One region of the Brevibacterium limosum genome, then DNA from elsewhere that is predicted to be linked to it. Evidence: predicted binding sites of a transcription regulator. Region 1 holds the regulator's gene; the other holds the start of a gene.
What was found. Region 1 encodes LexA, which represses DNA repair genes until DNA is damaged. Its sites were predicted from a motif close to TCGAACANNTGTTCGA; they were not measured.
Positions count from the first base shown of each region.

Region 1 (14,609 bases):
AGGTCGGCGCGGCCGCCCGGGGCCAGGCGCGGCAGCCACATCTCCAACAGTTCGTGCAGCGCTTCCTTGCCGATGCGGATCGGCGGGTTCGACCGGATCGCGGCGAACTGCACATCATCGGGAACATCAGCGGCGGTGACCGTGCGAATCGATTCGAGACCCAGCCTGCGCGCATTCGCCGCCGTGGTCTCCAAGGAACGGGAGTTGACGTCGAGTGCCCACACCCGCACATCCACCTCGGCGTCCTGGGCATCCAGGGCCGTGTGCAGGGCGATCGGCCCCCAACCGCACCCGAGGTCGAGGATATCGCCGGCCGGCGGCTGCGGCAGATGACGCAGGAGCACAGCGGTGCCGAGGTCGAGGCGAGTGGGCGAGAACGTGCCTGATACGGTTTCGACGGTGACGGCGCGGCCGGCCAACTCGAGGTTCAATTCCCGCGACTTGGCCTCGCTGCTCGGCGATTCGGTGAAATAGTGCTCTGACACCGTTTCAGTGTAGACGGCTGTGGGATAATTGATGGACATCACCGTCGGTGCGCATCGCCGCGACCGGTGCGAAGCATGACGACGTCCGCACGAGAAGTCCCGTGCTGACGGCAGAGAACAAAGGAATGAATGACGTCTGAAGACAAAGAGCGTCGCAACGCGATGCTCGACCGTGTGCTCTCCCGAGGTGCCCAAGCCCTCGATGATCACGACACCATCCCCGAGGACGACCAGTTCGACCTCGCCGAGCGTGCCGCCCTCACCCGGGTGGCCGGACTCTCCACCGAACTCGAAGACATCACCGAGGTCGAATACCGTCAGGTCCGCCTCGAACGCGTCGTCCTCGCGGGCATCTGGAACACCACCCAGGCCGAAGCCGAGAACTCGATCCGAGAACTCGCGGCGCTGGCCGAAACCGCGGGCTCCGAGGTCCTCGACGCGCTCATCCAACGCCGCGACAAGCCGGATCCGGGCACCTACCTCGGCAAAGGCAAGGCCGCCGAGCTCGCTGAGGTCGTCGCCTCCGTCGGCGCCGACACCGTGATCATCGACTCCGAACTCGCTCCCAGCCAGAGGCGCGGACTCGAGGACGTCATCAAGGTCAAGGTCGTCGACCGCGTCGCGCTCATCCTCGACATCTTCGCCCAGCATGCGAAATCCCGCGAAGGCAAGGCCCAGGTCGAACTCGCCCAACTCGAATACCTCCTGCCGCGTCTGCGCGGTTGGGGTGAGTCACTGTCCCGCCAGGCCGGTGGCCGGGTCGCCGGCGGTGCCGGGATCGGCTCCCGCGGGCCTGGTGAGACGAAGATCGAGCTCGACCGCCGCCGCATCCGCGCCCGGATGTCGAAGCTGCGCCGCGAGATCAACGCCATGGCACCGTCCCGGGAGACGAAGCGGAAGAACCGCGCCCGGCACCATGTGCCCTCCGTTGCGATCGTCGGGTACACGAACGCGGGCAAATCCTCCCTGCTCAACCTGCTCACCGACGCCGAGGTGATGGTGCAGAACGCCCTCTTCGCCACTCTCGACCCGACCGTCCGTCAGGCCAAGACCGCCGACGGCATCGTCTTCACCTACACGGACACCGTCGGTTTCGTCCGCAACCTGCCTCACCAGCTCGTCGAAGCCTTCCGCTCGACACTGGAGGAGGCCGCCGGTTCGGATCTGCTCCTCCACGTCGTCGACGCCTCCCACCCGGATCCGCACGGGCAGATCCAGGCCGTGCGCGACGTCCTGGGGGAGGTCGAGACCGGGGACATCCCCGAACTGCTCGTGTTCAACAAGGCCGATATCGCCGAGGAGGCCGTGATCACCGGGCTGCGCGCGGAGTATCCCGATGCCCAGTTCGTCTCCGCCGTGTCGAAGGAAGGCATCGATGACCTCATCGAGGCCATCGAGGACCGACTGCCGGTCCCGGACATCGACATGACCGTGCTCATTCCCTACGAACGTGGTGACCTCGTGTCGAAGATCTACGCCCTCGGCACGGTCGAACACGAATCGCACGGCGCAGAAGGCACCAGCCTGCAGGCGAAGGTGCCGACCGAACTCGTCGACGAACTGCGCGAATTCCAACGTCCGGACCTGGTCATCGACGAGTGAAGGCTGTCGACAACCTCCTCGAATCCGCTGTCGGCGCCATCGGCGGGTCGCCACGAGGAGGTCAGCAGGAGATGGCCCAGGCGGTCGCCTCGGCGGTGGACAAGGGAATCCACCTGCTCGTCCAGGCGGGAACCGGCACCGGCAAATCCCTGGCCTACCTCGTGCCGGCGACCGAATACGTCACTCGCACCGGTGGAAAGGTCGTCGTGTCCACGGCGACCCTGGCCCTGCAGACGCAGATCATCCACCGCGATCTGCCGCGACTGTTCAAGGCCGTGAAGAAGGATCTCGATCCGCTGCCCAGGGCAGCTCTGCTCAAGGGGCGGCGGAACTATGTGTGCAAGCACAAGCTCGCCGGCGGGTATCCCGACGAAGGAGAGGGAATGCTCTTCGACCTCGGCGCCGACGCCGAGGCGGGACGCAAACCCACCGAACGCTCCGGGCTGGGGGAGGAGATCCAACGGATCCGCACCTGGAAGAAGACCACCGACACAGGCGACCGGGACGACCTCATGCCCGGTGTCAGCGATCGTGCCTGGTCACAGGTGTCGGTCAACGCCTTCGACTGCCTCGGTTCGAACTGTCCGCTGTTCACCGAATGCTTCGCCGAGCTGGCCCGGAACAAGGCCGCCGAGGCCGATATCGTCGTGACGAACCATGCCCTGCTGGCCATCGACGCCTTCGGAGAATCGAACGTTCTGCCCGAACACGATGTCATCATCATCGACGAGGCCCACGAGCTCAAGGACCGGGTGACCAGCGCACTGTCCGGTCAGATCAACACGAGCATGCTCTCGGCGGCGACGAGTTCGGTCCGGAAACACACCACCGTCCAAGACGGGGTCGTCTCCCTGCTCGATTCCGCCGCGGCAGCACTCGAACGCGCACAGAAATCGGTGCCCGAGGGGCTCATCTTGCATATGAGCGAGGCACTCGGACTGGCCATGGCGCAGATCCGTGATTCGGCACGCCAGATCATCAACGACATCGGCGGCAAGACCGAGGACGCCGATGCCGGTCGGCAGATGGCCAAGGCCCGCTGTCAGGAGATCTTCGAACTCGCCGAGCGCTTCTGCGACCCGGGCAAGAACGATGTCATCTGGCTCTCGCGCTCGACCTTCAGGGAGAAGGAGACGACGAACCTCGTCGTCGCTCCCCTGAGTGTTGCCGGCACCATGCGCAACGGCATCTTCGAAGAGTCCACGGTCGTGGCCACCTCGGCGACCCTGTCCCTGGGCGGGAACTTCGACGCGGTCGCCGCCTCGTTGGGGCTCTTCGGACCCGATGCCCCGAAGTGGGACAGCCTCGATGTGGGATCGCCCTTCGACTATGGGAAGCAGGGCATCCTCTACGTCGCCTCCCACCTGCCCAAGCCCGGACGCAGCGGGCTGAGCGAGGAGGCGCTGACGGAGCTCGAGGAACTCGTCGAGGCGTCGAACGGCGGAGCGCTGGGCCTGTTCTCCTCCCGTGCTGCGGCGAACGCAGCGGCAGAACTCCTGCGGAAGAAGCTCGATCTCCCGATCCTGCTCCAAGGCGACGACGGCCTGCCGGCGCTGGTCTCCGAGTTCACGGCCGATGATCAGACCTGCCTGTTCGGGACCATGTCGCTGTGGCAGGGAGTCGATGTGCCGGGACGCACGAACCGACTGGTCATCATCGACCGTCTCCCGTTCCCACGCCCCGACGACCCGCTCATGCAGGCTCGAGCACGCGATGCCGACCAGCGCGGAGTCAACGGATTCATGGCCGTCTCGGCCACCCATGCGGCCCTGCGCCTGGCTCAGGGAGCCGGACGCCTCATCCGGTCGACCAAGGACAGGGGAGTGGTCGCCGTGCTCGACTCGCGGCTGCGCTCGGCCCGGTACGCCGGTTTCCTCGTCAACTCGATGCCGAGGATGTGGCCGACGACGAACTCCGGTCTCGTGCGCAAGAGCCTGGCACGGCTGGCCGAGACCGACGAAGGATGACACAAAGGCCCGCGACCGAATCGGTCGCGGGCCTTTGCATTTCGGCAGCGGAGAGCCGACAGAGGGTCAGAGGCGGCGGACGACAGCGACGACGAGGCCCATGATCTGCGCGTAGGTGCCGTCGATGGGCTCGTAGTTCTCGTTCTGCGGCATCAGCCACTGCTGACCGGCCTTGCGCTTGAGGGTCTTCACCGTGGCCTCGCCGTCGAGCAGTGCTGCGACGATCTGACCGTTGTCAGCGGTGTGCTGCTTGCGCACGACCACCCAGTCGTCGTGGCAGATGGCGGCTTCGATCATCGAATCGCCGACGACCTTGAGCAGGAACATGTCACCGGAGCCGACCACCTGGGTCGGCAGCGAGAAGACATCGTCGACTTCCTGTTCGGCCAGGATCGGGCCACCGGCGGCGATGCGGCCGACGACCGGAACCTGGACCGTGTTGTTGGACAGCTCCTCGTACTTCGCGCGCTCGGCCTCTTCCTCTTCGAACGGATTGACCACTTCGATGGCACGCGGGCGCTTCGGGTCGCGACGGACATAGCCGAGGCGCTCGAGCTGGGAGAGCTGGTGGGCGACGCTCGAGAGGGAAGCCAGTCCTGCGGCCCTGCCGATCTCGCGCATGCTCGGCGGGTAGCCGTTGGTGACGACCGCGCGTTCGATGGTTTCGAGCACGAGACGCTGACGAGGAGTCAGGCGGAAATCGCCCTCACCGGTCGATCCCTCGGGGATCTGGACCACGTCGTCGTCATCGCTGCGAGCGGCAGCGATCTCGCTGGCAACATCTTCGTTGCGAGGCCTGCCTCTGCCTCGTTTGTTCTGAACCATTGCTCGTTCCCCTTCGTTCTATTCCCTGCCGCTGAACGCCGTGATCTCCGCTTCGGAGATTCTCGTGTCAGTGCCGACTGAGATGGTTCTGACAGATCAATCAACAACGCTGGTTCCCTCTCATTGTCGCATAGATGTTCGAGTCGGACTGGACATTTGTTCGATTGGCATGTTGAATAGAACAGACGTTCTACCGATTACTGGTGGAATCGTACGAATGAAAGAGGTAATGCGATGTCTGCACAGAACACCGAGCTGCGCCTGACCACTCGTGGACGCCAGGCTGTGCGCCTTCTCCGGACCCTGCTCGTCGCTCTCGTCGTCATCGGCGGAGCGCTCCTCCTCGCCACCCAGTCGTTCTCGGCCGCTGCTGTCGCCGAATCGGAGACGGAGAGTGTCGGCATCGATGCCGACGCCGTCGTCGTCGGTGAAGGCGAATCGCTGTGGACCGTGGCTTCGAATCTCGGCCTCGACCGCGACACCCGCGATGTCGTGGCCGATATCGCCGAGATCAATCACCTGGACACCCCGACCGTCCACCCCGGCCAGACCCTCGACGTCCCCGTCCGCTGAGGGTCGGCCGGATCCGGCCGCCTCGGCGAGTCTCGTGGCCCGACCCGCCGCCCGGGCGGCGTGGGCCCCTCGGTAGAATGATCGCCGTGGGAAACATCGAATCTCTGCCAGTGCGGTCCGACCTCGTCGGCCTCAAGCCCTACGGGGCTCCGCACCTCAATGTGCCGGTCCAGCTCAACGTCAACGAGAACGCCTATCCGCTTCCGGACGTCGTCGTCGACAGCATGCGCGCCGCCGTCGATGATCACTTCTCGGGACTCAACCGATATCCCGACCGCGAATTCACCGCTCTGCGCGAAGACCTCGTGACCTACCTGGACGGTGTGAACGAACGCGCCGGAGACACCGTCGAACTCGATCCCTCCATGATCTGGGCAGCCAATGGTTCGAACGAAGTGCTCAGCCATATCGTGCAGGCCTTCGGCGGGCCCGGGCGGACCGTCCTCGGGTTCACCCCCTCCTATTCGATGCACCCGCTCATCACCACGGGCACCGGCGCCGAATGGCAGCACGTCGAACGCAAGGACGACTTCACTCTCGATGCCGACGCGGTCGCCTCCGAGGTGGCCCGTGCGAATCCGGACATCGTCTTCCTCTGCACTCCGAACAACCCGACCGGCACCTCGATCGGACTCGACGTCATCGAGGCCGCCTACGACAACTGTTCGGGAATCGTCATCGTCGACGAGGCGTACGCGGAGTTCTCCCGCCCCGCCAAGTCCTCGGCCATGACCCTGCTCGATGGACGGCCCCGCCTCGTCGTCTCCCGCACCATGAGCAAGGCCTTCGCCTGCGCCGGACTGCGGCTGGGCTACGCCATCGCCGCCCCTGAGCTCATCGACGTCCTTCGCCTCGTTCGCCTGCCCTACCACCTGTCCGAGGTCACCCAGGTCCTCGCCTGCACCGCACTCGAACACGCTGAGCTGCTGCTGGGCAACGTCGATCGGCTCATCGACTCACGCAACCGGATGGCAAGCCACCTCGCAGAGGCCGGGTTCACCGTCCACGACAGCGATTCGAACTTCGTCCTCTTCGGCAACATCTCCTCACCGGCCGATCTGTGGCAGAAGCTGTGTGACCGCGGAGTCCTCATCCGCGATATCGGCATCACCGGCCACGCCCGCGTCAACGCCGGCACCGAGGAGGAGACCGCAGCGTTCCTGACCGCCATCGACGACATCCTCGCCGAATCCCCGGACACCCTCGAGGAACGTCCGCAGGCTCCAACCCCGTCATCCGCCGCCCCGACGAAAGGCACTCCATGAGGCAGGCCCAGAACTCACGCACCACGTCCGAGTCCACGGTGTCCGTGTCCGTCAACCTCGACGGCACCGGCTCCTCGAACATCTCGACTTCCGTGCCGTTCTTCGACCATATGCTCACCGCCCTGTCGAAGCACTCGATGATCGACCTCGACATCACCGCCACCGGCGACACGCACATCGACGTCCACCACACCGTCGAAGACACCTCGATCGTGCTCGGCCAGACCCTGCGCGAAGCACTCGGCGACAAGGTCGGCATCCGCCGCTACGGCTTCGCTGCCGTGCCGCTGGACGAGGCCTTGGCCCAGTGCGTCGTCGACGTCTCGGGTCGCCCCTACTTCGTCCACGAAGGCGAGCCCGAAGGCCAGCAGTACCACCTCATCGGCGGCCACTTCACCGGTTCGATGACCTCCCACTCGCTGGAATCGATCGCCTTCAACGGCGGACTGACCGTCCACCTCGACCTGGTGCGCGGTCGCGACCCGCACCACATCGTCGAAGCCGAGTTCAAGGCCTTCGCCCGCGCGCTGCGCGAGGCCGTCGAAACCGATCCGCGCAGCAACTCCGTTCCCAGCACCAAGGGAGTCCTGTGAGTACGACCGTCATCGTGACCCCGTTCGGGGTCGCCCAACAGCTGGCCGCCGCCTGCGTGCTGTCGAATATCTCCGGCACCATCGTGCCGATCGGCGACTTCAGCGGAATCGTGCTCGCCGACACGGATGTCAAAGCCGGCAACGAGGCGGCCGCAGCGATCTCGAAGCTCGCGGGCAAACATGAGGTCCTGCTCCTCGTGCGCAGCGAAGAGCAGATCGACGCGGGCCACTACCGTCACGGCAGCCGCGAATCCGACGTGCCGGCCGGACTGGCGCTGAAGAACCTGCCCGATGTGCTCGAGGGACTGCTGCTCGAGACCGTTGCCGCAGAAGACGTCGAAGGCAGTATCCCGACCTCATCGATGACGAAGCTGCAGGCCAGCGCCGCCACCATGAGCCCGGGCCGGGCCGCCATGGCACGCACGGCACTGCTGTGGATCATCGCCGCAGTCCTCGCCGGACTCGTCACCGCCTTCGGCATTGCGCTGGGCCTGGGCGGAAACACCATCGCCTGGGTCGTCGCCGCCCTCGGCGTCATCGTCCTCGGATTCTCCCTGTGGAGGATCTGGTCGGTGCTGAGCAAGGGCGCGAAACGATGACGACGGTTGCCGTCCTCGACTACGGAGCCGGCAATGTCCGCTCCGCCGTGCGTGCTGTCGCCGCAGCCGGCGCCGAGGTCACGCTCACGGCCGACCACGATGTCATCAACGACTCCGACGGACTGCTGGTTCCCGGCGTCGGCGCCTTCTCCGCCGTGATGGCGGGACTGGAGAACGTCGGGGGAGTCGAACTCATCCGTGCCCGCCACGAACAGGGCCGACCGCTGCTCGGCATCTGCGTCGGTCTGCAGGTGTTCTTCGCCCGCGGTGAGGAACACCGAGTCAAGACCGAAGGCATCGGCCTGTGGCCCGGAGCCGTCACCGCGCTCGAGGCCCCGGTCATCCCGCATATGGGGTGGTCGAAGGTCACCGCGCCCGCAGACTCGGCAATGTTCGCCGGCATCGGAGACGAACGCTTCTATTTCGTCCATTCCTATGCCGCCGCCGAACCACCGCCGGGCACGATCGTGACGACCTCCCGCCACGGCAGCGATTTCGTCGCCGCCGTCGAAGACGGCACGACCTGGGCCGCGCAGTTCCATCCCGAGAAATCCGCCGAGGCGGGGGCCCGGCTGCTGCGCAACTGGCTCGCCTCGTTCGCGGCCGACAGCAGCCCAGGCAGCGACTCCGGCCGTACCGGCACCAACCCCACAGACGCACTCAGCTCCTGACCGAGCACACCGACTATGGTTGCCCGCAAACCCCGTGGCACCCTGGCAGAAAGGTCACAATGACAGACAGTTCGAACAAGCTGGTCCTCCTCCCCGCCGTCGACGTCGCCGACGGCAAGGCCGTCCGTCTCGTCCAGGGCGAAGCCGGAACCGAAACCGACTACGGTTCACCCATCGACGCCGCCCAGGACTTCGAGAACCGCGGAGCCGAATGGATCCACCTCGTCGACCTCGACGCCGCCTTCGGACGCGGATCGAACTCCGACCTGCTCAACCAGGTCGTCAAAGCTGTGGGGATCAAGGTCGAACTCTCCGGCGGAATCCGTGACACCGAAAGCCTCGAACGGGCACTCGACACCGGAGCCGAGCGCGTCAACATCGGCACCGCCGCCCTCGAGAACCCCGAATGGACCGCCGAGATGATCTCGCGCTTCGGCGACCAGGTCGCCATCGGCCTCGACGTGCGCGGAACCACCCTGGCCGCTCGCGGCTGGACGAAGGACGGCGGCGACCTCTACGAAGTCCTCGCAACCCTGGAAGCCGCCGGCTGCTCCCGCTACGTCGTCACCGATGTGCGCAAGGACGGCACCCTGCAGGGTCCCAATGTCGACCTGCTCAAGGACCTCGCGCAGAAGACGGACTCTCCGATCGTCGCCTCCGGCGGAGTCTCGAGCCTCGACGACCTGCGAGCCCTTCGTGAGCTGGTGCCCTTCGGCGTCGACTCGGCGATCGTGGGCAAGGCACTCTACGCAGGCAAGTTCACTCTGGAAGAAGCCCTCGACGTCGCAGGACGGTGAGTCTGTGAGCACGCACTCACACGATCCGGACCAGCCGCATGGGCCGGGCGGTCCCCGGTCCGCCGCGTCTGATGCCCGGGCAGGCGAGGCCCACGCCCCGACGGATTCCGCCGGTCAGGCGTGGGAGGGCCGGGATCTCAAACCCAACCCGTTCTCCGGCGACACGGGGCTGGCGGATGCGGCTCTGCTGGAGTCCATGACCCAGGCCGCTCAGGCACCCCTGGATCCGGCCGCACACCAACGGGTCGTCCAAGCCCTGTCCGGGGCCAGGCTCTACGCCCCGATCGTGCCGATGGTTCTCGACCAGGAGGTCGGAGAGAACGGGCTCATGGCCGACAATTCCTCGGAGATGGCGATGGTTCGCCTCCAGGCCGATGACGGACGAGAGTGCACCCCGGGATTCTCCGGAATCCCACCGCTGACCGCGTGGCATTCCGATGCCCGTCCCGTGCCGATCGAGTCCGAACGGCTTGTCCTCGGGGCGATCGAGGCCGAGTCCCAGCTCGTCGTCCTCGACCCTGGGGCCGAGTCCTCGTTCCTGCTGCGCCGCCCGGCCATGTTCGCGTTCGTGCAGTCCCAGCCGTGGACTCCGTCCTGGGCCGACGCCGAGGTGGCCCAGCGACTGCGTGCCATCGCCGAGTCCTTCCCCTGGTTGGCTCGAATCGGGGTGAGCCCCGGCAGCGACAGCGTCCACCTCGGTGGGCCGGAGCTCGGCATCACACTCGGCGTCGAGTCCGAGGTGCCGCCGGAGGAGGTGCGCCGGTTCCAGGAAGCCGTCGCCGGCGACGAGGACCTTGTGGCGAAGATCGACTCTCTGGCCATCCGCCTCGTCGAATTCTGACCGTTCCGGGCGTGTCAGATCGGCAGGGCACCTATGCTTGTGACCCATGAGCGAAATCCGTGACCTCGGCCACTCGACCGCACCGGACGACAGCTACCTCGACGAGATGGCTCGACAGACCCGAGCTCGAGCCGGGCAGGCCGCCGAGTGGGCCTCCGACTTCACCGGTGCCCCGGAGACGAGCCGGTCCGGCATCGCCGCTGGCCTCGACGCTGCGGAAGGCGACCTCACGGGCCTGCTCCACACCATCCATGACCTGGCAGAGACAGCATTCGAAGAGTTCGATTCGGTCGCAGCGATCGCCTCGGTGTTGGAGAATCACGGAGTCGATGTCGAGACCGGCCTCTACGGTGTGAAGACGACACTGCGGGCGACGACGGGATCCGGTCACGGTCGTACGATCGCGATCCTCGCCGAATACGATGCCCTGCCCGAGATCGGGCATGCGTGCGGGCACAACATCATCGCCACCGCCGGAGTCGGCGCCTTCCTCGCCCTCCAAGCCTTGTACGAGAAAGACCCCGACGCCGTGCCGGGCACCGTCGTGCTGCTGGGCACCCCGGCCGAAGAAGGTCATTCGGGCAAAGAGGTCATGGCCCGGGACGGTGCCTTCGACGGCATCGACGCGGCCATCATGGTCCACGGCTACGGCTACGACTGCGCCGACCAAGTGTGGCTGGGACGCCGCCTGCTCAAGGTCACATACTCAGGGGTCGCCGCCCACGCCTCTGCGCAGCCTTTCATGGGGCGCAACGCCCTCGACGCGGCAAACCTCTTCTACCAGGGGCTCGGCCTGATGCGGCAGCAGATGCCGCCGATTTCCCGCCTGCACGCGGTCATCACCGACGGCGGAACGAGACCGTCGATCATCACCGAAACCGCCACCGTGCAGTGCTACGTCCGTTCGAAGTTCCCCGAAACGCTCAAAGAGCTCTCCGACCGGGTCGAGGAGGCGGCGAAGGGCGCCGCGCTCATGACCGGCACCGGCGTCACTGTCGACTGGGACGAACATCCGCCGTCGTTGCCCGTGCGTACGAATTCGACGCTGACCGCCCGCTGGGCCGAACACGAACAGACGCGCGGCCGCCAGCCGCTGCCCGCCGGAGTCCTAGAGGAATCGATCGCTGCGTCCACGGACTTCGGCAATGTCTCCTACCGGATTCCCGGCATCCATCCGCTCATCAAGACCGCCGACGCCGAGGTGGCCCTGCACACTCGTGAATTCGCTGCAGCCGCCGAGACCCCTGCCGCCGAAACTGCGGCGCTCGACGCAGCCTATGGTCTTGCGTGCACCGCCCTGGATTTCCTCGTCGACGACGCCCTCGCCGCCGAGGTGACCGAAGAATTCGCCCGCGACGGCGGAGCGATCGATGTCGAGCACTTCTTCGACTGAGATCGTCCCGCCGCACCCAGACCCGCGCCATCGAAGAGAAGGACCGCTCATGTCGACGACGACAGATGGGAAAGTCGGTTTCGGCCAGCGCACGCTGGACTGGATCGAACGCATCGGAAACAAGCTGCCCGAACCGTTCACACTGTTCCTCGGGCTCTTCATCATCACCGGTCTCGTCTCCACGGCCATGGCCATGGCCGATGTCACCGTGGCCATTCCCGGCGGCGACGAGACCATCGCGATCAAGGGCCTGTTCACCGGGGAGGGCCTGTCGTGGCTGACCACGACGATGGGCGACAACTACATCGGGTTCCCGCCCCTGGCCACGGTGCTGCCGATTCTCCTTGCCGTCGGTGTGGCCGAGAAGTCCGGAATGCTCGCCGCGGCCGTCCGGATCGCATTCGGCAAGAGCCCGAAGTGGCTGCTGCCCTACGCCGTCGGCTTCGTCGGGGTGGTCGGGTCGATCATGGCCGACTCGGCGTTCGTCATCATCCCGCCTTTGGCTGCGCTCGTGTTCAAAGCGGCAGGACGGCATCCGATGGCCGGGCTCATCGGCGGGTTCGCCGCCACCGGTGCCGGCTATTCGACGTCGATCGTCCCCACGAGCCTCGACGCTCTGTTCGCCGGGATCACCACCTCGGTGATGGAGACCCTGCCGAACACCGATTACACCGCGGTCAACCCGGTGTCGAACTACTACTTCAATATCGCCTCGTCGATCGTGTTGGCGATCATCGCAGGGTTCATCATCGACCGGCTCATCGAACCGAACATGGTGCGCAAGGGAGTGCCCCGCGAATACGCGAATGCCTCGTCGAGCGGGCTGGCTCGCGAATACCAGGCACCCGACAGCCCCTACGGAGATGCCTCGGCTAAAACGGAAGGATACTCTGAATCCTCTGACGATGGTTCGTCCACAGAGATCAAGGCCGAACTCGAACCGGAGGAGAAGAAGGGTCTGATCTGGGCGGTCGTCTCGGGGCTCGTCCTCACCGCGGTCTTCCTCTTCGCTTTCCTCCTTCCCAGTTCTCCCTGGCGGAACGAGGACGGCGGATTCCTCCCGGAGTCCCCGCTGCTGTCGTCGATCGTGTTCATCGTCTTCGCCTACTTCATGCTCATGGGCGTCGTCTACGGCTTCGTCGTGTGCACCGTCCGGTCGATGAATGACCTGGTGAGGATGATGAGTCAATCGATCATCGACATGATGTCCTTCCTCATCCTCGCGTTCATCCTCGGCCAGTTCATCGCCCTGTTCAACTGGACCGGCATCGGTTCGTGGATCGCCGTCGCGGGAGCGTCGGGGCTCGAAGCGATCGGTCTGACCGGGTTCGCCGCGGTCATCGGCTTCATGCTCCTGGCCAGTGTGCTCAACCTGTTCATCATCTCCGGCTCGTCGATGTGGACGCTCATGGCCGCCGTGTTCGTCCCGCTCTTCTCCCTGCTCGGCTACGAACCGGCGTTCATCCAGGCCGGGTTTCGCGTCGGTGACTCGGCCACTCAGGTCATCACCCCGCTCAACCCGTACATGATCGTGCTGCTCGGTCTCGTCCGCCGGTATGAGCCGAACGCCGGGCTGGGCACGGTCATCTCTCGGATGTTCCCATTCGTCATCCCGTTCTGGCTGGCCTGGGCAGTGCTGCTGGGCATCTGGTTCCTTTTCGACCTGCCGCTGGGCCCGGGCAACGGGATCCGGCTGTGAGGTTCGATTGCCGATGGTGAGTCGAATCAGTGATCTTATCGACAAAACCCCGGGCTCGGCTCAACTGAGTCGATTCTGGTGCAAAGCACTGGGATGCGAGGTGTCGGCCACAGACGAAACCGGTGTCGCGATCTCCGGAGCGTCGAATGCGCCGACTATTCTCTTTGAGCCTTCGAGCGATTCGTTTGGGGACAACAGTCTGCATCTCGACCTCTGTCCGACTGACCGCAGCCAGGCGGACGAGCTCGAAAGACTTGTGGCTCCGGGTGCGACGAAGACTGATGTCGTGCCGTCAGGAAGCTGGCATGTTCTCGCGGATCCGGACGGCGACAAGTTCTGTCTCATGGCGAAGCGCATCCCAGCAGAGCCGGAAGACTTCCATGACTGAGTCCCAACCCAATCGGTGACAGAAACAGGAAACGACCATGCAGTTCTGCGGACTACTGTCGAACTTCCGCGGTCAGAGGACGTTCGCGACCTTTATGGCTCAGAGCATCTGCTGCACGCCCTCGCGCCAATCGGTAGTGCCGACAGCTTCGGCCAAATCGCTGGAAGCGATGACGCAGGGTTCGTACCAGATCGGTGCCAACTGGTTGAGCTCATAGAAGGAGCGCTCGAACGCCCCGATGGCACGGGTCGCCCAACGTGGAACTGAGAGCGGACGTTTGTGCTTCTGCCCAAGTGCGTCCGCGGTGAAGTCGGCGATCTCGGCCAGTGTCGGATTTGATGCTGGTGCGATCCGCAGCTGATGCGTTCCCGCGGGGACGCTCTTGAGATCCTGTGCCGCCCGGATCATTGCTGCGGCGTGGTCGGCGATGACGGTGATTCCGTGCGGGACATCAGTGCGTGCTGGCACCATGGCCCGTCGCCCGTGAGAGATCGGTTCGGTGATGCACATTCGTACGACCGATGACCATTTCTCTGCGGTCCTGCCGAGCAGATCGCCTGCGATGACGCTCGCACTGGTCGCGGAGTGAGCCTCACGGGCTTCGATGAGGCGCTGCCGGATTCGTCCTTTGTCTTCCACCGGAGCGAACGGGGAGGCCTCGGTGATTGGGGAGTCGAGGCCGGCGAAGGCATAGACCGACTCCGGGAAGACCACAGGAATGTCGAGTTTGGCCGCAAGGTCGAGGATCGCCGCATCGAGCGGGGGGAGGATCTGCTCCCACTTCCGACTGTCATAGGGCGCATGCGCGCAGGCGAAGATCACATCGGCGCCCGCGGCGGCCTTCGCCAACTGTGTGCGGTCACTGGCATCGGCCCTGATACGGGTGGGGGTGCCGGATGAGTTGCTGCCGG
Region 1 is NZ_CP050154.1:1,527,420-1,542,028, forward strand. It holds gene GUY37_RS06865 (class I SAM-dependent methyltransferase) at 1-485, opposite strand, end outside; gene hflX (GTPase HflX) at 615-2,087, shown strand; gene GUY37_RS06875 (ATP-dependent DNA helicase) at 2,084-4,054, shown strand; gene lexA (transcriptional repressor LexA) at 4,121-4,879, opposite strand; gene GUY37_RS06885 (LysM peptidoglycan-binding domain-containing protein) at 5,114-5,452, shown strand; gene GUY37_RS06890 (histidinol-phosphate transaminase) at 5,539-6,717, shown strand; gene hisB (imidazoleglycerol-phosphate dehydratase HisB) at 6,714-7,310, shown strand; gene GUY37_RS06900 (hypothetical protein) at 7,307-7,909, shown strand; gene hisH (imidazole glycerol phosphate synthase subunit HisH) at 7,906-8,580, shown strand; gene priA (bifunctional 1-(5-phosphoribosyl)-5-((5-phosphoribosylamino)methylideneamino)imidazole-4-carboxamide isomerase/phosphoribosylanthranilate isomerase PriA) at 8,640-9,377, shown strand; gene GUY37_RS06915 (SseB family protein) at 9,382-10,218, shown strand; gene GUY37_RS06920 (amidohydrolase) at 10,265-11,611, shown strand; gene GUY37_RS06925 (AbgT family transporter) at 11,661-13,310, shown strand; gene GUY37_RS06930 (VOC family protein) at 13,324-13,698, shown strand; gene GUY37_RS06935 (NAD-dependent epimerase/dehydratase family protein) at 13,798-14,609, opposite strand, start outside.

Region 2 (14,609 bases), 1.3 Mb from region 1:
CGACGGACAATTCGTCCTGGGATGAGGCGATGCGGGAGCAGTCGGCGCAGTATTCGCCGCACCTCTTCGCCGGTGACATCGAGGTGCCGATGCTCGTCATCCACGGGGACAAGGACTACCGGGTGCCGATCGGGCAAGGTCAGGAACTGTGGCTGGATCTGCTCACTCAGGCGAAGACTCCGCTCGACGCCGACGGTGACACTCAGCATCGATTCCTCTATTACCCGGACGAGGGGCATTGGATCCTCGGGCGCGGCAATGCCGAGGTCTGGTACCGCACCGTGCTCGCGTTCCTCGACACGCATGTGCTCGGAATCGACGCGAACCGGGTCCGCACACTGGGGTGAACCGACACCCTGCTCGCCGGCACCCTGCGGTGAGGAGTTCACGCACCGATTCCGTACCTTGAATGAGGCGAACGCAGAGCGATGGAAGGACCCTGATGACACAGACCGAGCAGATCCCCGCCGAGGCGGTCATCCACAATGCGTGCATCCTCGACGGTGAGCCGGCGACGTTCGCCGAGGAGACCGCCGACACCTGGATCGCCATCGCCCAGGGAACGGTCACCGCACGGGGCCGCGGGGACGGCTGGAAGGACAGGGCCGCCTCGGCGAGGGGTGACGTCATCGACGCGGCAGGCGGATTCGTGGCTCCGGCGTTCGTCGATATCCACTGCCACGGCGCTGGCGGAGCGAGCGCCGAGGACGGTGCCGAGGCGATCGATGCGGTCCTCGACGTGCATCGTGCTCACGGAACCGGCAGGCTCGCTCTGTCGTTCGTCTCGGACACGGTCGACGGGCTGTGCCGGTCCCTGCGCGTCGGGGCCGGGCTCGTCCGCGAGCGCGCCCCGGTCATGGGCCTGCATGCCGAGGGTCCGTTCCTGTCCCCGGATTTCAAGGGGGCGCATGCGCCTGAGGTGCTCACATCGCCGACTCCTGCGGCGGTCGAGGCGATCCTGGAGGCGGCCGATGGAACGCTCGCGCAGATCACCATCGCCCCCGAACTGCCCGGTGCCCTCGACGCGATCGCCCGGTTCACCGAGGCTGGGGTGCGTGTGGCTGTCGGTCACACGGCCGCCGACTTCGAGCTGACCGCTGCGGCGTTCGAGGCCGGGGCGAGCATCCTCACCCACGCGTTCAATGCGATGCCGGGCATCCACCACCGTGCTCCGGGGCCGGTTCTTGCCGCGGCCGAGGCTGAGCATGTCACCGTCGAACTCATCAATGACGGCGTCCACGTCGCTGGCCCGGTCGCACGCATGCTCCACGAACTCGTGCCCGGACGCCTTGCGCTGATCACCGATGCCATGGCGGCAACCGGGCTGCACGACGGAAGCTATCACCTCGGTTCGCTCCCGGTCGAGGTCAAGGATTCGGTGGCTCGTCTGGTCACCCCGGACGGCTCTCCCGGTGCCATCGCCGGGTCCACGTTGACGATGGACGAGGCCGTGAAGCGGGCCGTCGCCGAGGTGGGGCTCAGTCCGTTCGACGCCGTGCAGGCCGCGAGCCTCACTCCACTGCGCGCGGTGGGCGGAGTGCTGGAGGCGGGTGATTCTCTGCATGCGGCGGGCGGTACTGTCGATGCCGGCAGCCTGTTGGCTCCCGGAATGCCGGCTGACCTCCTGCTCCTCAATGAGGACATGAGTATCCGATCAATGAGGACATGAACATCTGAGGTTCGCGGGCGGGTGATCCCGGACTCGACCGCACCCGGCCGGAAAATAGTCGGATCGGACCCGACCGAACTTGGGCGGCCGTCGGGCAGGACTTCACCGTGAAAGAGGCCGTACTCGGCTCTGCTCGGAAGATGGGCACAGCTGTCCCCTGAAAGCTGGGTCGGCTATTTGTCGAACAGAGAGTCGACGATGTCGTCCGCGATAAAGCGGGCGTGGAGGATCGGCTTACGAGCGGGGTCCTTTGCGGCGGGTGGGATGTAGGCCGGTCGGCCGTCGAAGAGCATCACCGTGTCCCAATCGGTGCGGTCGAGCAGGTGGTGGTGATAGCTGCAGAGCAGCGCGAGGTTGTTGATCTCCGTCCTGCCTCCGCGCGCCCACGGCCACACGTGGTTGGCGTCGCACCAACCGGGAGGGGCGTCACAGCCGGGGAAGGTGCAACCTCGGTCACGGGCGGTGATCACTGCCAGCTGCTTTCGATTGGCGAAGCGCTGTTCTGTGGCCACCTGCATCGTCTTGGCCTTGTCGCTCATGAGGTGGAAGAACAGTGAGCCGTTGAGGCCGTTTCTCATCAATTCCTTGATAGGAATGGGATTATCGGCGCCCGTGGTGCCGTGTCCCGTGCCGTTGGCCAGATCTTCGGCGGTGGCGTTTATGACGAGAGCATAAGGCGCTCCTGCCGCCGTCCGCTGCTTATCGATCGTGGTGACGAGGCCGGCGAATCGTTCGTAGATCCATTCGCGTGCCGAGGGCTGTTCGGCGCTGACGTCGACGAGACCGCCGTCCTCACGAATACCGACGCCGGGGACGGCCGCCGGACTCCCGGTCGTGCGAGCTGCGTCGAGATCGGGTTTCGGAACTCGCTTCGCGTCATACCGGTCGCCGGAGAGCACCGCATCGACGATCTCGAGCAGCTCTTTGTCGGCAAGCGGTGAGCTCGTTCCCTCAGGAGCAACGGTCGCGGTAGCGGTGGGATTCCCCGCGGCTGCGGAACCAAACGAGCCGGTCGCGGCAACGTCCCCGTCGGCTGCTGTTGATTCGGCACCAGCATTGTTGCAACTGGCGTTGTCGTCTTCCCCTGCCGCCTGGATCCGTGAGGTCAGCAGTCCGTTGAGAGTGCCCCCGGTGACAGGGTCGAGCAGTCCACGCAGCTCCCAGTCGCCGTTGGCCTTGGCTCGCATGGACATGTTGTAAGCCGAGCGGTCGGCCGAGTCCTTCGGCTCTGCACCGTCGGGGTCGATATAGCCCATGAGCTTGCCGAAGATCTCACGCAGGTCCTTGAGACGGACCTTGGGTGCGTTGCGGACCAGTCGCGACTCGACGTCGGTGCGGACCGCCTGACTGACCCAGGTGGGCAGCTTGCGCATGCAGTCTTCGATGACGGAGGCCTGCGCGGCGGAGATGGTACCGGCATGGAGCGCGTCCGCGACGACCGGGTAGAGAGGCGGCAGCGCCTGTCCGGCCATATCGACGCGTCCGCCGAGGTTCTTGGCCATATCGGTCCGGCGGTTCGCCTCCGCGCCGGTGAGGTTGAATCGGTTCTCGATGAGCGACTTAGTCGACTTGGCGCCGAAGTCACTGGGCGTCCCGACGCGTTCGCAGACGGAGAGTGCCAGCGTCGACAGGGCATCGTTGATGCGTGTGATCGCCTCGACCCCATCGGCGAGCATGATGGCCTGGTCCGGTCCCATGGGGCGATCGAACGCGCGCAACTCATCTTTGAGGCTCATCAGCTGAGTGATCGAAGAGGTGACCTCGGGCGCGAAGCGGCTGAGATCTGCCCACTCCTCGTCGGCCAGCAGCGGGTGACCGCTGGTCTGAGGTGAGCTGTCGGCATCCCGATCTGAATGATCGGAGCTGCGTTCGGGAGTGAGGGTCATGGGGATGGTTTCCGTTCACCAACATCGTTGTTGTTGATGTCCAGTGTACTCACCAGCGCAGAAAAACGCCATAGATAATCGAAAAATAGTTCGAACATGGATCATAAGTTCGTAGATGTACGATAAGTAGAGCAAGCTCGGTTGTGCCAAGATTGCCGGAGTGCCTGCCGGCGACCGGTGGGTCGGTGTTGTCGCATGGCTGCCGGAGAGCCTGCCGCCGGCCCGTGCCGCCGCCGGCCCGAGTCGCAGCGAACTCTGCCGCCGCTTCCCGGCTTCGAATGTGTCACCGGGTCGTGGCACGATTGGAGTATGGATGCCCTGCTCCTCATTGACACCGACGATGCCAGCTACCCCAGCGATGACGCCATGGAGACCCTCGGCGATATCGTCACCCGCACCCGCGCCGTGGGCGGCGTGCTCATCTTCGTTTCGACAAAGGCCGACCTCGCCGACACTCCCGACGAGGAGCTGAGCATCTTCGTTCCCGATGAGGAGGACCTCGTGCTCCGCTCCGAGAGCTCGGATGTGTTCGAAGGTGTCGACGATCTGGCCGCGGGCCTGCATGACCTGTCTGTCGACCGGATCGTCATCGCCGGCGCCGACGCCACCACAGGGGTGCCCGGTGCCGACGTCAGCACAGGGGCGCGCGGGGTCGGAACTGCCGACTCCGAGTCCGGGCCCGCCGCTCAGGCGGGAGGCGATGTCGACGCCAGCACCTCCTCGGCGAGCACCCCCGGAGCCGTCTATGCCTCGGCGATGGCGGGTCTTGTGTGCAACTTCGACGTCGTCGTTCTCTCCGACTCCACCACTGACCCTGATGGCAACCTCGTCACCTGGGGCGATGCCGCAGCGAAAGCCGGTGCCATGGTCAAAAAGACCGCCGATACCTGGCTGCGGATGTAGGCTCAGCCGCCTTCCCGAAAGTGTTCTACATTGAGTAGAATGTGGGAGCGACCTGAGAGGAGGGCCCATGACCGGATGGACGAAATCCGTACGCGCGCTCTTCGCCGCTCTCTTCACGACCCTTCTCGCCCTGCTCATGCACCTCGCCGCCGGTGGCGGAATCTCGGTTCCCGGCACTGTGGTCGTCTTCGTCCTCGTCCTCTGGGCGGCGATGATCGTCGCCGGCAGGCGCCTGGGCTACCTCACTCTGGCCGGTCTGCTCGGCCTCGGGCAGGTGCTCATGCACCTGACGATGAGCTGGTCCGCCCACGCCCTCGCCCATGCGGGGGCTCACGCCGGAGCCGCCCACACCGGAGCCACAAGTACCGGGACCTCAGGTACCGGATCCACCTCCGCCGAGGCGGCCCTCCACGCCCACGCCGGACACATCGTCCCGGCCCCGGGCTCCCTTGATCTCGGTCCGGCCGCATCCGCGCTCGGACATGCCAACCACGGTGCCACCTCGGTGGGGATGATCATCGCCCACCTCGTCGCCGTCCTCGTCACCGCCGTGATCCTCAAGCGCGGTGAGGACATCGTCCTCAGCATTCTGCAGCTGGCCCTGGGGCCGGTGATCGGTGCACTGCGTGCCCTCGCCGAGGCGGCCGGAGTCCTGGCCGACGAACCGTTCCGCAAGCTCTGCGCTTCGTTCCGGCTGCCGCAGCCGGTCACCTCGGCGGTCGTCGGTCCGAACTATCGGCGCGGACCGCCCGCACTCGTCTGACCTCCCATTCGGCGGTTGCACCGCCGACCCACACCCGATTTCCCGGGTGACCATCCATCTTCGGGCGACCGCCGAAACAGCGGCGGCTCGCCCCTCGGTGACAGTCGAACACGTCCGCGCAGACCGCGGCTCACGTCGACCCGTGCTCGACTGCACCTGAATGACGAAAGTGCAGACATCATGCGAAAGAACATCACCCTGGCCGTTGCCCTGCCCATCGCCGTCGCCATCGGCCTGGCGGGCTGCGGTCACGACGACAGCACGGCAGCCGGGTCGACACAGACCGAAGGCAGCAGCAGCTCCGCCTCAGCGGACAGTTCGGACAGCCAAGTCGACGCCGAGGCGCTCAGCCTCGACGGCGCCTGGGTCAAGGCTGCTGACGACGGAATGACCGCAGTCTTCGGCGAACTGAAGAACAACACCGACCAGGACATCAACCTCGTCGAAGCGAAGTACGCGGACGCGAAGATGGTCCAACTCCACGAAACCGAAGGCGACGGTTCCGGCGGAATGTCCATGCAGGAGAAGAAGGGCGGCTTCACCATCCCGGCCGGGGAGAGCCTCGACCTCGAGCCCGGGGGCGATCACATCATGATCATGGGCCTGAAGAAGGCCATCAAGCCGGGCGAGCAGATCAGCCTCGACCTCGTCACCGCCGACGGCGAGACCGTCGAGGTCACGGCCGTGGCGAAGGAGTACTCCGGAGCCCAGGAAGACTACGCGCCCGGTGAGGCCGAAGGCTCCAGCGACGGAGAGAATGCCGACCACGCCGACCACGGCCACGACGAAGACCACGGCGATGACGGTCACGAGGACTCCGACCAGGGAGACCACGGTGACCACTGAGCCCGGTCGCCCCGGCTTCAGCCGCCGAGGTCTCCTGACCTCGGCGGCCGCGGCCGGCGGCGTCGGAATCGTCGGTGCCACGGGCGGATTCGCGCTCGGTCGCGACTCCGGGGCGCAGGGCACGAGCGCCGGTGACGGAGGGCCGCCTCGACGAGATCTGGACGGGGCGAACGGGCCGCAGACCGAGCCGTTCTTCGGCACTCATCAATCCGGTGTCGAAACCCCGGCGCAGGCGTATGCGCACTTCATCGCGTTCACGCTGGGGCCCGGGATCACGGCCGCCGAGGCGGTGCGCTGGCTGCGGCTGCTCACCGCGGATGCGGCGGCACTGACGCAGGGGCAGGCGCCGTTGGCCGACTCCGAATCGGAACTCGCCGTCGACCCCGCCCGGCTGACGGTGACCTTCGGATTCGGGGCCGAACTGGTGGCATTGGCCGGAAGGGACCACGTCCCGGACTGGCTGAGGCCACTGGAGGCGTTCTCGATCGATCGCCTCGATCAGGACCGGTGCACGGGTGACCTGCTCCTGCAGATCTGCGGCGACGACCCGCTGACCTTGGCACATGCCAGGCGCATGCTGTTCAAGGACTCACGTTCATTCGCGAAGGTGGCCTGGCAGCGGGACGGATTCCGACGTGCCTACGGCAGCTCGGGGGAGGGGACGACCCAGCGGAACCTCTTCGGTCAGCTCGACGGCACGGCGAATCCGGGGCCCGGCTCCGAGGACTTCGCGCGGATCATCTGGGGCCAGGGCACCGAGACTGCGGACCCGGTGTTCTCCGCTCGCGGGGAGCCGCCGGCCGATCTCGGCGCGCATCTGCCTGTGTGGATGCGTGGGGGAACGACTCTGGTGCTGCGTGATATTGCGATGAACCTCGACACCTGGGACCAGGCCGACCGTCCGGCACGGGAGTTCGCGGTCGGGCGGACCATGGACACCGGGGCACCGCTGTCGGGCAAGGACGAGTTCGGCGTCCCGGACTTCACCGCCGTCGATGGGCGCGGGCTGACGAAGATCTCGCAGGTCGCGCATATCGCTCGTGCCCGCGACGGGCTGGGTCCGGAGGCGCAGATCCACCGGCGCACGTTCAACTATGAGACTGGTGCGGGTGGGGATTCGGGGCTGCTGTTCGCGTCGTTCCAGGCCGATATCGAGCGGCAGTTCCTGCCGATCCAACGCCGCCTCGCCGAGGTGGACCTGCTCAACGAATGGACGACCCCGATCGGGTCGACTGTGTGGGCGATACCGCCCGGAGCGGCCGAGGGCGGCTACGTCGGGCAGGAGCTGTTCGACGGGTGAGGAAGCGGCGCGGCCGCCGGGCCAACCGCCACGGCCGCATCCTCTTTGCACTGGCAGCGGCCGCCGTCCCCGCAGTCGCGGGTGCGGCGGCCGCATCGTGTGAGCGCCCGGATGCTCAGTCGGTGATCTCGGAGTCGAAGGCCTTCGGGTTGTCCTTGACCCACTGGTCGACGGCGTCACCTTCCTGACCCTCTTCGTATTCGTTGACGATGAGGTCTTCGAGCTCTCCGTACGTCTTGTCGTCGAGCTTGATTCCCTTGATGAGCTCGGACGCTTCGGGGAACTTGTCGCTGAAGCCGTCGGTGCCGAGGAAGTGCATCTTCTCCGGATCGCCCATGGCGTTGTAGGGAAGCGGCATTCGGTAGCACGCGTGGAACGAAGTGGTAGCAGGAGCGCGGGGATCCGGTAGCACCACTCCGGCACCCCGCGCTCCCAGCTTACGGTCACGCCGGACTATCGACCTCGGGTTGCTGTCGAGTCTTCTTCCGCATGTTCGGGCCATCGAGTTGGACGATCTCGCTGACAGATACCAGCCGGCTCAGGATTGACTCGGCGATGACGGCATCGTGGAGTGATTTGTACCAGTCTTCGGGGTCGAACTGGGATGTGACGATTGTGGCTCCGCGGCCTTCTCTGCTGGCAAGAATGTTCAGTATCTTCGCCGTCGTGTCCATCGAGATCGGAGTGGTCAGGAAGTCATCGAGGACGAGGACATCGCAGTTGCGCAGACTGTCGAGGAACCGCAATCCTCCAGGATCAGACGGTTGATAGACCGCTAACCGGTTCCCCAGATCATCAAGCCGCCAGTACGCGACGGTGTAGTCCTTCCGGCAGGCAGCGTTGACCAGAGCCTGGGCCAGATAGGACTTGCCGACACTGGTCTTGCCGAGGATGATCACGTTCGTCGCATTCTCAATCCAGGCACACGAGGCGAGCCGGTCAACAACGTCGCGAGTCAGCGTCCGGTCAGGTAGGTCTTCGACGCAGGCTGCAGGGTTCGGGGTGTGCGAGGCTTTGAGGAGTTTGTGGACGCGGCGTTCTGCCCGGGCAGCGAGCTCGATATCGAGAGCGTGGTGAATCTTGGCGGAGAACGTCCAGTCGTCGTAGTCGGAATCGTTGGCGATATCGACCACGGCTTGTCCGAACGCGGTCATGCGCAGTTGGGTGAACGTCGCCATGTCATCAGTGGTCAGGTGATTACTCATTGGTCGGAGCCTTTCTCATCGTTCGTCAGCGCCGTCAGCCGGAATTGGTCAACTCCAGTCAGGTGAGCACGGCTGGTATCCCGGGACATTGCAGGGACTGGGGCCGGTGATGGTGGTGGTGTGACTGCCGGTCGTTGCTTGGCCTGAGCCCGAACAGCTGTCAGCTGGTGTTTGACCGCGGTGTAGCTGATCGGTCGGCGTTCATCGGCGCACAATGTTTGGCAGGCCTGTTCCAGTAAGGGCCGGTTGTCGCCTTTGCCCAGGGAGAGGATGTTCATGCAGGCTCTGAACCCTTGGGCTTCGATCTTCTTGGCATCCAGCAGCCGCGTGAGTGCTTCGACTGTGTTCGGTCCCGTCTTCGCGGCTTGGCGGAGGAAGTAGCCGCGAGTCCACAACCCAGCAGTCTGGCCTTGAGAGGCTGGGGCGTGGTCGGCGTCGGTGACATATGAGTGCTTCTTCGTCGCCACTCGGTGGCTGGCGATGATGTCGCCGGCGGCGAGGATGTCGAGTCGGGTGCCGATGATGCGCACATCCACGGTGGTGCCGACGAAGGCGGCGGGCACGGAGTATTTGATGGTTTCGATCTGGATGTGCCAGTCGCGGGAGACTTTCGCCTTCTTCCAGGTCACGTCCTGCCAGGGCTGGTCGGGCAGGCTGAGCAGGTCGTTTGCTTCATCGTCGGTGAACCAGTCCCGCCGGGATCGCGGTTGGCTGCGGAACGGGGTGCGGTCGTTGATCCACTCGACTCGGTCGGCGACAGCCGCGTTGAGGTCGTCTATGTCGGCGAAGTGTCGGTCGGCGAGGTAGTGGATGACCCAGTTCGTGACGATCTTGACGCCGGATTCGACGTTGGCTTTCTCCTTCGGTTTATAGGCCCGAGTCGGCACAGCCGCCGTGTTGTAGTGCTCGAGGAATCCGGCGTAGGAGGCGTTGACGTCGCGGGTCTTGTCGTACTTGCTGATCTGGTTCGACGCTGTTGCAGCATTGTCGGGGATGATGACTTGAGCGACACCGCCGAAGTATTCGAAGGCCCGTCTGTGGGCATCGCACCAGGCAGAGAGTTTCTCATCGAGGCACCCGTAGGCGAAGATCATTCCCGAATAGGGCAGTGTGGCGACGAAGATCGAGACTTTTGTGGCCGCGCGGGTGATCGGGTCGGTGATCCACATCGGGGTTCCGGCCCAGTCGACTTGCATCGTATGCCCCGGGATGTGAGTGATCGGGCTGGTGAGGTCGTGGGTGCGGACGTGTTCGGCGATGATCTGGCAGAACCGTTCGTATCTGTAGTGGCGTGCCGTTGGGGTGGGTGCTGGGGTGTTGAGGTAGCGGGCCCACAGCACTTTCAATGGTGGCTTCTTCCGCCCGATGCGAGCGTTGATGACGGCATCGATATTGATCGGGACGAAGTCCTCGTCGGTGTTTTTGCGGCCGTCGGTGAAGAACCGGTCGAGGTCGTCGATGGTGAGGGCATCGACTTGCTCCCTTGTCGTCAATGACTGATTCTTGACGATCGTGTGGGCTTTCGCGATCGCGCGGTGCGAGCATTGCGCCATCGCTTCGATCTGGCGGTAGGAGTATCCCTGAACGATCAGGGAGAGAATGAGCCGGTAGTCGGCCATGAGCAGGATTCCTTTCACTGTTCACGACTTCACTGTCGTGGGTGAAAGCAATCCTGCTCTACTGCTACCGGGTACTTACATAGCTGCTACCACTTCGTTACACAGGTGCTACCGAATGCCGCTTCCGAACAGGCGTTCTTCGGGTCCTCGAGCTCCTTGACGTCGAAGGCGTTGTTCGCCCAGAACGGTCGCCACAGGGTGACGACGATGTCGTCCTTCGCATCGATGGCATTGCCCAGCTCGGTGAGCATCGCGGGAGTCGAGGAGGTGACGAGCTCGAAGTCCTTTTCCAGGTCGTACGCCGGCATCATCGAATCCTTCGTCACGGCATCAGAATCGGATCTGGCTGGCCAACGTTGCCCACGCCAGAGTGCTACAAGCCTGGAGCGGCCTGACAACTGACGCTCATGAAATTCGTCGATGGGAGCCGTAGAAGCTACGCATGCACAACTACACGGCGTCGGCGACGATTGCGAGGGGTGGTGCATGTGGAGAACACCGTCCGCTGGCCCGGGAACATTTTTGCTGGACTCAGCCAGTTACGCGCCGGACGGGCCTAGAACCTGGATAGATGTTCCGGTGACCGTGTTCACGCCGAGTTGAGGAAAGCTCGAGGGCTGGTTCCCCGCCGAGCCGTGGTGACACACGGTCGCCGCGTCATACCCGTTCCAAGACATTATTACTGCGTACCGCAACCCGGACCGATCCGCGGGGAGGAAATCGTTGCAGTTGACCATCGAGTCGATCTCGTAGGGGGTGCCTGCCGGTCTTGTTGAGCTGCGCCGGTTGGGCCGGACATTGAAGAAGCGCGCAGTGGATGTGCTGGCGTATTTCAATCGGCCGGGGACGCCGCACGGTCCGACGGAGGCGTTGAACGGCCGGCTGGAACACCTGAGTGGATCAGCGCTGGGGTTCCGGGACCTCACTCACTACATCACATCGTCCGGAACTTGCTCGAAGCTGGAGGATTAAAAGCCCGATTACACTCCTAGACAAGCAGAGCCCTTAAGAGAACAAAAGATTACTAGGAGGGTCCCAAGAATACGACCATCACGTGATGATCGCTACGCTAAAAGAATAGTTCTTGAGGGAGGTTGATACTATGTATTTTACCGTCATTTGTAAACAGGCAGCATGCCGCAAAAGAGCTTGCAGAGTTTATTAAAATATATTCCATAAGCTCACGAGATCTGCTTGATGAAATGTCCCGCTGGAAGTAGATCAACGACTTTTCGACGTATAGTTCTATATTTCCGGAAAGTTGCTCGGAGATCACTGATAATAGTTCCGCAGGTAGATAGGCATCATAGGCTAGGATTTCAATCCCTGCTAGATTTCCGGATTCAACATAGTCAACGTTTATTTGCGGGTCGCCTGGATTGGAAGCGTGCAAAGTAACTACTTCAATATCGCCATTCTTTTCAAGGTTGGTGGAAAAATATACAACTCTGTTGTCTTCGTCTGCCTTGTAGCTCAGCAGCAGATAGTCGGGCATGTCTTTCACAGGCGCTTTGCAGTTACACAGGCGCCGCCGTTATTCAATGATATGAGGACCGTTCTGTCCTGGTACTGCCAGGTCCCATGCTCTCTGTCCTTGTAGGCGCTTCTCCAGTTATTCTCTACAACAGACTCCGCGTGGCCCTTACTGATTTTCCGCTGTTTCAGTCGAAGTTCACAGTGGTCGGTGTAACCTGTTATGTACCGCGGCGCACTAGCTAGGACCTCGGCAGGCACATTAGCGTGCGCGCCCCCCGGGGTGCTGCCTGGCGACTTCGAAAGGCTGGCACTTGCTGCCGGGCCAGCCATGAGTGTCGTTGCTGCAAGGGTGATAGAAGCGCATGCAGCGGAGAGCCTATAGCGTGCTTTAAAATATTCTAGTTTCATCAGACTACCTTCCTTCGGTTTTACGACTGAAATATGTAGGCTTTCACAGTCTTTCCGGGCCCCCTTAGCTCAAACGATTTCTTACTATTTTTAGGACACGCGCGAGGCGAGAGTTTCGTCGTGCCGTCGTTCCAGGTAGCTTTTACCTGAATGCATTTACCGTCTGAACGCGTGTCTTTGACCCAACCATTTACTCCGGCATTCCCGTTAACGCAGTCGATAGTCCAGTGAGCCTCGCCGCCTGGAATTTTCGGGTTAAACGAACCTCCGCAGGTCCCCTGCGCCGGTACCTCAATTGTTCCGATCAACCCTTCATTACCGGATTTAACCGGTTCCGCCGATACGGGAGTTGAAATCATAATTAGCCCACACGCGAAGATTGCGGACAGACCAATGGTAGAACTCTTCGAAATTTTCATGATAGATCTTCTTGTTTGATTGGAAGCACACTATCACGACATCTGTACGACGTGAAGGGTCAATTCTTGGAACCGGGTCCATGGCCTCCCTGCGGTATGCCGCCCCAGGGGCAGGATTGGTAGACAGAGCGCGGGCTGGGATCGCAAAAGTAGCGTGACGCCTCTCCGGTCAACAACTCCCCAACCGCGACTACACTCTCAACTGCGAAGAGCCAGTTAACTTTCAAGCGGGTTTGAACCTGAGTTCCACAGCTTTTGTGTCCCGAAAATCACCCGTGCAGTAGCCCCGCTGCGATTTGTGGGGCCATTCCGGTGACCTCGGGGACTAACCTCGATTTTTCATGGGTAGCTGTTGCCCATGATTTCGGCTCCGTTGCCGCGTACTGACACTGATTCTGCCATTCGAGCATGACACGACCACCGTGTGTCGCCACGGTCCTGCGGGGATCCAACCCCAACCCTTTCCTCAACTCGAACGAACACTGCCACCACAGCTCTATCCAGGGGCCGGCCCCGGCAGACTCCGCAACCGGTCGAGGCCAGCAACGATGGATCCAGCCCAGCGGACAGTCTCCTTCATATGCACCACGGCCCGGCGCGCTGTTCTCGCGATCGTCGCCGGGACTGCGTACACGTGCATACGCAACTTCTTCGGCTCCCACCTGCGAATCTCGTCACCGGTAAACGCCAATAGGCCGCTCCAGGCCTGCAGATCCCCGGCAAGAGCGACGATGGACAACCAGATCCGATTCTGGTCGAACCCCTTGAGGGGGAAATTGGCCAACCCGGTGTCTTTGGCGCTGCGGATCCGATCCTCACATCTGGCTCGCGATCGGTGACGGACTTCCAGATCCGCCAACTGCCCGCCGTTCGTGTTCGTCGCGAACGCGGTCAGTCGGTATCCGTCGACATCGTCAAATCGCAGTTGGGCACCCGGGTGGGGACGTTCACTGCGGACGATGACTCGCACCCCGTCCGGCCAATCATCGAGGTCAAGGACACTGGTGAGTTCAGCGACATCGGCGCTATCACGGGGACAGCCGTTCGTGTCGTAGGCCGGCTCCCACGCTTTCATTTTCGTCAGCTGCCGGTAGAGGTCGGGCATCGACGCAGGCAGCATGAACCCGACCGAATACGACAGACGCCTCCTGGTGAGGAAATTCAGGAAAGCGTGGGTGCCGCCAGCAGTATCAGTGCGGATGAGCACCTTGTTCCCCGGACGAGGCTTCCCGCCGGGAAGACCGGCGAGGACATCCTTGACCAGTGTGATGTGGTCGGCGGCGGTATTCGAACCCGCATTACCGGGACGCAGCAGCCCAGCAACGGGTTCGCCACAGCCTGGTCTTCCGTGGTCGATGAACGCCAGCAGCGGATGGAACCCGAACTCCTTCTTGTAGGTGGGCTTCGCGTCTTCCTTCTCACTGTGAGCGGTGACCAAGGTGGCATCGATGTCAACGATCAACGGAGTCGAAGCATCTGTCTCGTAGTTGGGTGCCTGATCGCCGGCGAGTGCCCAAACCCGGGAACGGGCCGCCGCCCGAGCAGTGTTGATCGCAGCCAGTACTCGATCGGTGTCATCGGCGAGGGTGCGGATGAGGCGGGTGATCGTCGGGTTCGACGCCACTGGGCCGTAGAGGCCGGGTTCATCGCGGAGGACGGAGCTATCAGACATGGCGTCGCCGCCGAAGGCGAGGGTGATGGCGTTGTCGGTGAGAATCTTGCCGGGGTCGTGGATAGCGAAGGGTTTCTTCCATGCTGCCAGCGCCTGCTTCAACTGGTGGCCCAGCCCGCTGGTGTGCACGGTTTCGGTCAGCAGCAGTCCGCCGGCTTGCCCGAGGGCGTTGTTGGGCGTGGTATCGACGTGCAAGCGAGGATAGCTACGGGTAGGCTTGACTTTGAGAGTGCTCCTTTGATCTGGGTTCTGGTTGTTGTGGTAAACACCATGATCCCTGGTCAGGAGCACTTTTCTCTTACCCGTCCACTATCCGACCGGTCCTAATCATGAAATCCCGAGGCTAGGGCAGGGCGTCTTCGATTTCGAGCAATCGCCTCTTGGTCTCGAGTTGGTGACCGGGCAGACCGCCCGAATACCCGCCGAGTCCGCCACCGGCGACG
Region 2 is NZ_CP050154.1:229,618-244,226, forward strand. It holds gene GUY37_RS01005 (S9 family peptidase) at 1-347, shown strand, start outside; gene GUY37_RS01010 (N-acetylglucosamine-6-phosphate deacetylase) at 443-1,669, shown strand; gene GUY37_RS01015 (HNH endonuclease signature motif containing protein) at 1,843-3,555, opposite strand; gene GUY37_RS01020 (hypothetical protein) at 3,865-4,458, shown strand; gene GUY37_RS01025 (hypothetical protein) at 4,526-5,221, shown strand; gene GUY37_RS01030 (copper chaperone PCu(A)C) at 5,402-6,067, shown strand; gene GUY37_RS01035 (Dyp-type peroxidase) at 6,021-7,367, shown strand; gene GUY37_RS01040 (glycine betaine ABC transporter substrate-binding protein) at 7,483-7,725, opposite strand; gene GUY37_RS01045 (ATP-binding protein) at 7,811-8,572, opposite strand; gene istA (IS21 family transposase) at 8,569-10,191, opposite strand; partial or broken gene GUY37_RS19070 (glycine betaine ABC transporter substrate-binding protein) at 10,311-10,514, opposite strand; partial or broken gene GUY37_RS01060 (transposase) at 10,858-11,183, shown strand; gene GUY37_RS01065 (hypothetical protein) at 11,261-11,686, opposite strand; partial or broken gene GUY37_RS01070 (IS1380 family transposase) at 12,991-14,388, opposite strand; partial or broken gene GUY37_RS19075 (MGMT family protein) at 14,510-14,609, opposite strand, start outside.
Region 2: the regulator LexA is predicted to act here: its motif matches at 3,634-3,649, upstream of GUY37_RS01015 (HNH endonuclease signature motif containing protein).